One region of the Streptomyces sp. 142MFCol3.1 genome, then DNA from elsewhere that is predicted to be linked to it. Evidence: riboswitches for the same ligand, from Rfam matches in the RefSeq annotation. Region 1 holds a riboswitch; the other holds the start of a gene.
What was found. A riboswitch is a leader RNA that binds a small molecule or an ion and turns the genes downstream of it on or off. The one in region 1 is predicted to bind cyclic di-AMP.
Positions count from the first base shown of each region.

Region 2: another riboswitch for cyclic di-AMP. It lies ahead of H305_RS0131115 (transglycosylase family protein); the one in region 1 lies ahead of H305_RS0140500 (C40 family peptidase).

Region 1 covers NZ_AUKV01000050.1:6,677-11,783, forward strand. The annotation lists gene H305_RS0140490 (hypothetical protein) at 1-328, shown strand, start outside; gene H305_RS0140495 (tellurite resistance/C4-dicarboxylate transporter family protein) at 406-1,368, opposite strand; gene H305_RS0140500 (C40 family peptidase) at 1,479-2,663, opposite strand; cyclic di-AMP (ydaO/yuaA leader) riboswitch at 2,671-2,843, opposite strand; gene pcrA (DNA helicase PcrA) at 3,431-5,107, shown strand, end outside.
Region 2 covers NZ_AUKV01000024.1:100,096-105,202, forward strand. The annotation lists gene eno (phosphopyruvate hydratase) at 1-821, opposite strand, end outside; gene H305_RS0131115 (transglycosylase family protein) at 1,309-1,983, opposite strand; cyclic di-AMP (ydaO/yuaA leader) riboswitch at 1,987-2,150, opposite strand; gene H305_RS0131120 (transglycosylase family protein) at 2,334-3,308, opposite strand; gene H305_RS0131125 (cytochrome P450 family protein) at 3,484-4,755, opposite strand; gene H305_RS0131135 (globin domain-containing protein) at 5,093-5,107, shown strand, end outside.

The DNA.
Region 1 (5,107 bases):
CGGCCTGCACATCATCGGCATCGCCTCGCTCCTCGGTGGCTTCCTCACCCAGATGAAGGCGATGGGCCGGGGCACCGCCCGCTTCGTCCCCGCGATGCTGCACGGCGCGCTGACCATGCTGGTCACCGGTGTCGTGCTGGTCGGCCTCAACCAGGCCGACGACAACCCGGTCAACAACATCAAGATCGGCGTGAAGCTGGCCCTGCTGATCGTGATCCTGGGGCTGGTCTACGTGAAGCGGGACGACGAGCAGGTGGACAAGCGCCTGTTCGGGCTCGTCGGCCTGCTGACGACCGCCAACATCTTCATCGCCGTCCTCTGGACCTGAGCGCGCGCCGACCTCGGCAGGGCAGATGCCCGACGCGGCGAAGGCCTGAGCGCGGCGGAAGGGCGTCCGCCGTCCGCTCACACCCGCTCGAACGCCGCCGCGGACCGGGCGGCCCCCACCACGGCGGCCAGCCAAGCCGCCACCGAGACCCACAGCAGCGCGTCCCCCCATCCCCTGAGCCAGGGGTAGCCGAACGCGGACGACACGGTCATGGTGGCCACCGCCGTCATCCCCAACGGGAAGACCGTCGACCAGCGTCGTACGTCGTAATGCGGGCGCGGCCAGATCAGCTCCGAGACGACGAGGACGCAGTACCAGGCGACCGCGAGGACGAGCACGGCGACGGTCACGGTGCGCAGGACGCTCTGGTCGTCGTCGTTCCACAGGTACGTGTCCACGTGGTGCGCCGCGACGAGCTTGGCCCCGGCCAGCGCCGAGATGGCGAGCGCGCCGCCCGCCACCCACTGGTCCCCGGCCCCCCGCGCCACCTCGCGGATGTCGAAGTGCGCGTACGCCGCCCCGTACAGCACGAGTCCGAGCCAGAACAGCACCAGCGCGGTGTGCGCGAGCCATGCCGGGCCGACGGCCGCGGCGAGCGTGGCGGCCAGTACCGCGAGCCCCTGTGTGGCCACGCACACGAGGAACACGCCTCCCGGCATCCGGTGCTTCCAGTGCCGTACGACGCACCACAGCAGCACGGGCCAGAGCACGGCCGACAGGGCGAGCAGGGCCTCGGCGGCGAGCTGCCGGCCCAGGGCGGACAGGCGCGTCCCGAGCACGGTGGTGGCCGCGACGGCGGTGAGCCCGGCCGGCGTGTACGCCTCTCCCACCCAGCGTGTCCGTTCCCGCAGCAGCCGCAGGACGAAGTCCGCGGCGAGCCCGACCCAGGCCACGCAGGCCAGGACCAGCGCGATACGGGACAGCGTCTCGTGGTCGGCCATGTGCAGCCCGACCGAGACGATGCCCGTGGCCATCACGGCGGCACCGGCGGCGGGCGGGTGCTCCGCCCACCAGGCGCGGAGCTGGGAGAAGGCTGGCATGCGGACGATGCTATGGACCGACGGGCGAGTTGCCCGTGGGGCACGCGCGCGAGGTGCCCGATATGCCCCCCGCGCGCGTGGCCGCCACGAAGCGCCGTCCGCGGGACGGCCTACGCCGGGCGCACCACGCTGTGGATCGCCGACGTGCCGTCGTAGTAGATCGACTCCTCGCGCACGTACGCGCCCGGCTTCGGCGCGTGGATCATCATGCCGTTGCCGATGTAGAGGCCGACGTGGCTGATGTCGTCGTAGAAGAACACCAGGTCACCCGGCTGCGCGTCGGAGAGGGAGACGGTCGTGCCCGCGTTCACCTGGTCGTAGGTGACGCGCGGGAGCGAGACCCCGGCGGCCTTCCAGGCGGCCTGCGTGAGGCCCGAGCAGTCGTACGAGTCCGGTCCGGTGGCGCCCCACACGTACGGCTTGCCGATCTGGGCGCGGGCGAAGGCGACCGCCGTGTCCGCCTTCGTCGTGGACGACGAGCCCGTGGTCGTCGAGCCGGTGGTCGTCGAGCCGGTGGAACCCGTCGAGCCGGTGCTGGTGTCGCCGGACGACGACTCCTGCGCGGCGGCCTGCTTCGCGGCCTCGGCGGCGGCCTGCTGCTTCGCCAGTTCCGCCGCCTTGCGCGCCGCCTCCTCCTGCTTCTTCTTCTCGATCGCGGCGAGCCGGGCCTTCTCCTCAGCGGTCAGCTTCGAGAGCAGGTCGCGCGCCTCGGCGAGCTTCCTCTGGACGTCGGCCTTGGACTTCTTGAGCGCGTCCTGCGAGGAGGACAGCGTCTCCAGGCTCTCGGCGGCCTCCGTGCGCTTCTTCGTGGTGGCGGCCTGCTCGGTGACGTAGTCGTCGACGGCCGCCTTCTGGCGGGTCGTCAGACGGTTCATCAGCTGGGTCTGGTCGAAGTAGTCCTGCGGGTCGTCGGCGAGCAGGAGGGTCGCGGTGTCGGGAGCGGCGGCCCCGGTGCGGTACTGCGCGGCCGCGAACGAGCCCAGTTCCTCACGCGCGGAGTTGAGCTTCTCGGTGCGCTTGGCGACGTCGTCGCGCAGGGTGTCGACGCGCTCCTGCTGCTTGGCCGTCTTCTCCCTGGTCGCGTTGTACTTCTCGGTGGCCGTCTCGGCCTGGTGGTAGAGGTCGTTGACCTTCTTCTCGACTTCTTCGAGGCTCGGCCTGGGCTCGGCGGAGGGGGACGCGTTCGCCGTCTGGGAGAGCAGGGCCACGGAGGTGAGGGCGGCCGTGGCGAGGGCGGGGGTACGTATGCCTGCCATACGCGAACCCGCGGGACGCCATTTGCGGTGCGACGCCAAGAGAGGCGACTCCTTCCGTCATCCGCCTACCGAGTTAGCTGTCGGGTTCGGGCGGGTGGATCCGGAAGGTTTGCCCTACGGTCCTTGCCCCACAGGGCAGTTGGACCGATTCACCCCAAGGTCGGTGGGTCCCCGGTTCCGGCCGCCGCGAGGGCAGGCCGAATTCGGCGGAGGCCGCACGGCCCGGCGACGTTCGCCGGTGGGGGTCGAGCGGCCTGTGCGGCACGCTAGCCAATTCGTGTGGCTGCTGTGAAGGTTGATGTGCGATATGCCCGATACATTTTCGTGACCTTGGCCATGAGAAGCGTCACTCTCACCGATCGTGGCCCGGAGGCTCTGGAGGGTGACGGAGGCCAAGGGGTCCCGGCGGAGGTACGAAGTGCGCCGCGGGGGCTTCGAGGGTGATGCGGGTCACGGCGGAGACTGCGGAGAGGGACCTTCGGGGCCGGGGCCGGGGCCGGAGCTTGGGCAGGGCGCGGGGCTCGCGGGGTCCAGGGGCGGTGCACGGGGCTCACGGAGCCGCGCGGGCGGCGTGTGGCACTCAGGGTTCGCGCGGGCGGCGTGTGGCACTCACGGGGCCGGGCGGGCTGGGGATGAGGCCGGCGGGCCCGGGAGCGGACCGGGGAGGGGCCGGGCTCGTGTTAGGCCGGCCAGGGAAGATCATCGGCTTCGACGGGCCACCGCGGAGACGGACGGGCACCCCGATCGGGGCGGACTTTCCGGGGCGGCGGCCTGTTGTCGGTGGGGCGGCCTAGACTCGGAGAGCGATGAGCAGCCTCTTTGACGACAGCTTCCTGGCGGACCTCAAGCCCTCCGGGGCCCACGAGGAAGAGCCCCCGCCGCCGCCCGAGGACGAGGCGCCGGAGCCGATTCCGGACGACCTGTTCGGCGGCCGCTTCGACCTGCCCCCGGCCCGGGACGCGTACTACCGCGACGGGGCGCACCGCCCTGCCCTGGACCCGGCGACGCTGCTCGACGGACTGAACGAGAACCAGCGCGCCGCCGTCGTCCACTCCGGCTCCCCGCTGCTCATCGTGGCCGGCGCGGGCTCGGGCAAGACCCGCGTGCTCACCCACCGGATCGCCCATCTGCTGGCCGAGCGGCACGTCCACCCCGGCCAGATCCTCGCGATCACCTTCACGAACAAGGCCGCGGGCGAGATGAAGGAGCGCGTCGAGCAGCTCGTCGGCCCGCGCGCCAACGCGATGTGGGTGATGACCTTCCACAGCGCCTGCGTCCGCATCCTGCGCCGCGAGAGCAAGAAGCTCGGCTTCACGTCTTCCTTCTCGATCTACGACGCCGCCGACAGCAAGCGTCTGATGGCCCTGGTCTGCCGCGACCTGGACCTCGACCCCAAGCGCTTCCCGCCGAAGTCCTTCAGCGCCAAGATCTCGAACCTGAAGAACGAGCTGATCGACGAGGAGGACTTCGCGAACCAGGCCGCCGACGGCTTCGAGAAGACCCTCGCCCAGGCCTATGCGCTCTACCAGTCGCGCCTCCGCGAGGCCAACGCGCTCGACTTCGACGACCTGATCATGACGACGGTCAATCTGCTGCGCGCCTTCCCGGACGTCGCCGAGCACTACCGCCGCCGCTTCCGCCACGTCATGGTCGACGAGTACCAGGACACCAACCACGCGCAGTACGCCCTGGTCAAGGAGCTGGTGGGGCCGGCCGACAGCGACCCCGGCGAGCTGTGCGTCGTGGGTGACGCCGACCAGTCGATCTACGCCTTCCGCGGCGCGACCATCCGCAACATCCTCCAGTTCGAGGAGGACTACACGGACGCGACGACGATCCTGCTCGAACAGAACTACCGCTCCACCCAGACGATCCTCACCGCGGCCAACGCGGTCATCGAGCGCAACGAATCACGGCGCCCGAAGAATCTGTGGACCAACGCGGGCGCCGGTTCCAACATCACCGGCTACGTGGCCGACACGGAACACGACGAGGCCCAGTTCGTCGCCGACGAGATAGACCGTCTCACCGACGCGGGCGAGGCCAAGGCGGGCGACGTCGCCGTCTTCTACCGCACCAACGCGCAGTCCCGTGTCTTCGAAGAGGTCTTCATCCGAGTCGGCCTGCCCTACAAGGTCGTCGGCGGCGTCCGCTTCTACGAGCGCAAGGAGGTCCGGGACGTCCTCGCGTACCTCAGGGTGCTGTCCAACCCCGAGGACTCGGTCCCGCTGCGCCGCATCCTGAACGTTCCCAAGCGCGGCATCGGTGAGCGCGCCGAAGCGATGATCGACGCGCTGTCGCAGCGCGAGAAGATCAGCTTCCCGCAGGCGCTGCGCCGCGTGGACGAGGCGTACGGCATGGCGGCCCGCTCGACGAACGCGGTCAAGCGGTTCAACACGCTGATGGAGGACCTCAGGACGATCGTCGAGTCGGGCGCCGGTCCGGCCACCGTCCTGGAGGCGGTCCTCGAACGCACCGGCTAC
Region 2 (5,107 bases), on a different contig from region 1:
TCCTCGTAGTACTCGGTCATCTCGGCGGCCGAGCGGGACTTGCCCTCGAACTCGTACTTGCCGTCCTTGTAGAACTCGGACGCGGCGACGTCGAGCGCGAGCGCGATCTGCTCGCCCGGGATGTAACCGGCCTGCTTGATGGCCTCGAGGATGAGATCGAGCGCGGCGCGGTTCGACTCCAGGTTCGGGGCGAAGCCGCCCTCGTCGCCGAGGCCGGTGGACAGGCCCTTGGTCTTCAGCACCTTCTTGAGGGTGTGGTAGACCTCGGCACCCCAGCGCAGGGCCTCGGAAAAGGACTCCGCGCCGATCGGGGCGATCATGAACTCCTGGATGTCCACGTTGGAGTCGGCGTGCGAGCCGCCGTTCAGGATGTTCATCATCGGAACGGGCAGCAGGTGCGCGTTCGGGCCGCCCAGGTAGCGGAAGAGGGGGAGGTCGGACGCCTCGGAGGCGGCGTGCGCGACGGCGAGCGAGACGCCGAGGATGGCGTTGGCGCCCAGCGAGCCCTTGTTGTCGGTGGCGTCCAGGTCGAACATCGCCTGGTCGATCAGGCGCTGCTCGGTGGCGTCGTAGCCGACGAGCTCCGGGCCGATCTGCTCGATGACGGCGAGGACGGCCTTCTCGACACCCTTGCCCTGGTAGCGGTTGGGGTCACCGTCGCGGAGCTCGATGGCCTCGAAGGCACCGGTGGAGGCGCCGGACGGGACGGCGGCACGACCGGTGCTGCCGTCGTCGAGGCCGACCTCGACCTCGACCGTGGGGTTGCCTCGGGAGTCCAGGATTTCCCGGGCTACGACGACGTCGATGGACGGCACGAGCATCTCCTTCTGGGATGTGACGCGGGTACGCCGGACACCGGGCCCGGCACGGCGCGAAGCCTGGGACGGCTTCGCGACATGAGCCTAACCGCCTCGGGGGGATCGGCCAGCCTGACGACCACCCCTTGAGCAGAACCGAGCGTAAATTGTTTCCGAACGGAACAAAAACCTGCCCCGTACATGAAATACCACCCCGCACGAAAAGCCCCGCCCCGGCGCGTGCGGGGGAACACGTGCCGGGGCGGGGAGCCCGTGGGGACGGGGGCCCTCACGAGGCCTCCGGTGTGGAGACCTCCTCGAGGGGAGAGCCATGGGCCGGCGGAGACCCTTCGTGGACCTGTGCCGGACCGCGGCCGGCGGTGCGGATCGGACGGCGTGGACGCCGGTCCGGACCGCACACGCCCGGTGGGGGCGCGGCCGCAGGTGGGGCTGCGGACGCGGACGGGGGCACGGAGGCCGGTGGGGGGCCGCGGCCGCCGCGCGAGGGCCGTCAGCCGAGGTGCAGCTGCTGGCCCGGGAAGATGAAGTCGGCGTCGTCGACGATGTCCTTGTTCAGCTCGAACAGCTGCTGCCAGCCACCCTTGACGTGCTTCTTCTCGGCGATGGAACTGAGGGTGTCGCCCTTGACCACCTTGTACTCGCCGTCACCCTTCTTGACCTTCTCGCCGGCCGGGGTGGTGACGGTCTTCTCGGCGGCCGGGCGCTCGGCGGAACGCGAGGCGGGCTGCTCCGTCGTACGGGTGGTGGTGCTCGGGGTGCTCGACGCGGAGTCGGCGGTGCCGCCGTTGTAGGTGGCGCTCGACAGGCCCGTGCCGCAGGTCGGCCAGGCGCCCTTGCCCTGCGCGGCGAGGACCTTCTCGCCGACGGCTATCTGCTGGGCCTTGGAGGCCTTGTCGGCGGTGCCGGCGTAGGCGGTGCCGCCGTACGCGGCCCAGGTGGAGGCGGAGAACTGCAGGCCGCCGTAGTAGCCGTTGCCGGTGTTGATGGCCCAATTGCCGCCGGACTCGCACTGGGCGACGGCGTCCCACTCGGACGCGGTGGCGGCGGAGGCGTTGCCGGCGGCCATCAGCGGAGCGGCGATGGCGACACCGGTGACACCGGCGAGGGCGGCGACACGTGCGGCCTTGGACGGACGACGGTGCTTGCCCTTGTCGGAAAACAGCATGGAGGATCCCCTCACCGACGCCTGCGAGGTGAGCTGTCGGGTTCGGGCGGGTGAGTGCCCGGCCGTGCGCTCCAGCGCTCGGCTCCACCCCTAGCCGCTCCCGGTTCAACCACCGGTCGCGGCACTTACCTTGGGTCCCCCGCTCCTGCCCACGGCGCTTGACGCGTCGACTGTTCCCGTACGGCTGTCGGCAGGATTCGGCGTTGCGACCGTCGGGGCCCGCTGTGGCGAGCGGTCACGACCGTAGGCATGCGATCGACGGAATTCCAAAGACGATCAGGGCCTCTGAGACTCATCTCTCACTCACGCCAAACCGGACATTCCGCGGCGAACCGTGACGCGAACTCCCGCTACTTTTCGCCCGATTCGGCATCAACTGCAAGGCTCTGACCGGGCAGGATGAGGTCGGGGTCGGCGCCGACCGTCTTCTTGTTCGCGTCGTACAGCCCGGACCATCCGCCCGGCAGGTCGAGGGTGTCGGCGATCGTCGAGAGGCTGTCGCCGTTGCGCACGGTGTAGGAACCGTCGGCCGATTCACGCGCGGAACCCGAGTCGCGGGAGGCGTGCCGTCCCGGAGCGCCGTCCTCGCGGGCGTCACCCGCGCCCTCCGTCGCGTCCTCGTCGGCGCTGTCACCGCGGTGGCGACCGGCTCCGCCCGTGCCGCCCTCGGACGCCTCCGAAGACTCGTCACTCCGGCCCGACTTGCCCGATTCATCACTCTTGGGCGTCGCCCGGTCCGAGCGGTCCGAGTCCTGGGAGCCCCCGTCGGACGAGGTGTCGGACTTGGTGGAGTTCCCGCCCTCGCGCGAGGTGTCGGTCAGGGAGGACGAACCGGACGGGTAAGAGGAGTCGGAAGAATCAGATGAAGAGGACGAACCGGACGAGTCCGAAGAACCGCCCTCGTTCGAGGAGCCGTTGCCCAGGCCCGTGTCGACCTCGACGTGACCGGAGTTCTTGCTGAGCCCGGAGAGCGGCCCGCAGGTCGGCCAGGCCGTGAGCCCCTCGCCGTCGAGGACCTTCTCGGCGATGGCTATCTGCTGCGAGCGGCTGGCCTGGTCGGCGCTCGGGGCGTAGACGAGACCGCCGTACCTCTCCCAGTTGTCCTGGGTCAACTGGAGGCCGCCGTAGTAGCCGTTGCCGTTGTCGGCGCTCCAGGCGCCGCCGCTCTCGCACTCCGCGACCCGGTCCCATGTGGTGCCGTCGGCGGCGCTCGCACTGGTGGCGCCGAGCAACGGGATCGCGATGGCCGATCCGGTCACTCCTGCGGCGACGATGAGGGCCGGGGCCTGACGGGGGCGACGGTGACGGCCGTTCCCGGAGAGCATGCGGAAGCCTTTCGCGTGACAGCAGGTGACTACAGCGGCAGATGGGCCGCCTTGCTGGGTGAACGTATCCGTACTCGAACGCTTGTCACAAGTCGATGCAGCACAGATCACGTGAAGATCACAGATGTGACGGACCGTCACACGCCGGACGTCGGGACGCCGTTCCGCGGCATGCCTACGTGATCGGCGTGAACTCCACCGGAAGTGTCCGCAATCCACGCATAATGAGGCCGCCGCGCCAGCGCAAATCGGCCGGATCCACAGCGAGTTGCAGATCGGGCAGGCGGGTGAGGAGCGTGGCGAGCGCGGTCTGCCCCTCCAGACGGGCGAGCGGCGCGCCGAGACAGTAGTGAAGGCCGTGGCCGTATCCGAGGTGCTGGTTGTCACGCCGGGACAGGTCGAGCGTGTCCGGCTGTTCGAACCGTGCGGGGTCACGGTCCGCAGCCGCCAGGACGACGAGGACGGGGTCGCCGGGGGCGATGTCCTGTCCGCCGATCCGCACGGGCTCCGTGGCGAACCGCCAGGTGGCGAGTTCGACCGGCCCGTCGTAGCGCAGGAGTTCCTCGACCCCGGTCTCGAGCAGTCCCCTCTCCCCCGCGGCCAAGGAGGCCTGGAGGCGGGCCCGCTGCCCGGGGTGGGTGAGGAGGGCGTAGGTGCCGTTGCCGATGAGGTTGACCGTCGTCTCGAATCCCGCGAAGAGCAGGATGAACGCCATCGCGGCGGCCTCGTTCTCGGTGAGGTGCTCGCCGTGGTCGGAGGCGCGGATGAGTCCGGAGATGAGGTCCTCACCGGGTGCGGGGTGCTCGGGCAGCGCCTCCCGCTTGCGGTGGATGAGGTCGGCCAGATAGCCGCGCATCTTCTTGACGGACCGCGCCACCCCGCCCCTCGGACCCCCGCCGTGCCGGATCATCATGCCTGCCCAGTCCCGGAAGTCGTCCTGGTCCTCGCGGGGGACGCCGAGCAGGTCGCAGATGGCGTAGATGGGCAGCGGGAACGCGAAGTCGTGGATGAGGTCCGCGGAGCCCTCGCCCGCGAACCGGTCGATCAGCCGGTCGGTCAGCTCCTGCACGCGAGGCGCGAACTCCGCCACCCTGCGCGGGGTGAACGCCTTGCTGACCAGCCGCCGCAGCCGGGTGTGGTCCGGCGGATCGATGTTCAGCAGATGGGTCATCAGCTCGGCCTTGCGTTCGCCCGGGATGCCCGTCTTCCCCTTGGCATGGGCGGGTTCGTCGTGATGGGCCGGGTTCTTGGACAGCCGCTGGTCGGCGAGCGCCTGCCGGGCGTCCGCGTACCGGGTGACGAGCCAGGCCTCCACCCCGCTGGGCAGCCGGGTCCTGTGCACCGGGGCGTGCTCCCGGAGCCAGGCGTACGCCGGGTAGGGGTCGGTCGCGAACTCCCAGGTGAAGAGTTCGGGGGCGGGGCTGGCAAAGGCGTGGGGCTCGGTCACTCCCCGACGGTATCCGCAGCGCCCGGAGGTGCCGGGACCGACCGGCGGCCGGGGAGGGCCGTCACGGCGCGCACCGGCCGCGTGCACGCTCCCGCGGCGGGCGGCTCGCGTCCGCACACGGTCCGGGTCCGCCGCTGCGGCACGGCCGGGGACGGCCGGCGGGGGCCGCGTGCACCGGGCTCGGGTGCCGCCCGCCCCCGACGGGAAGCCGCGCTCACCGGGCCGGCGGGGTGCCGCGCTCACCGGGCCGTCGGGGTGCCGCGTTCCCTTCATCCGGACTGTCCGTAAATCGCCTGCTGTTTGACCACGCGGCTCGACGAGTCCATACATTCGCGCGGTGGACCCCGAGATA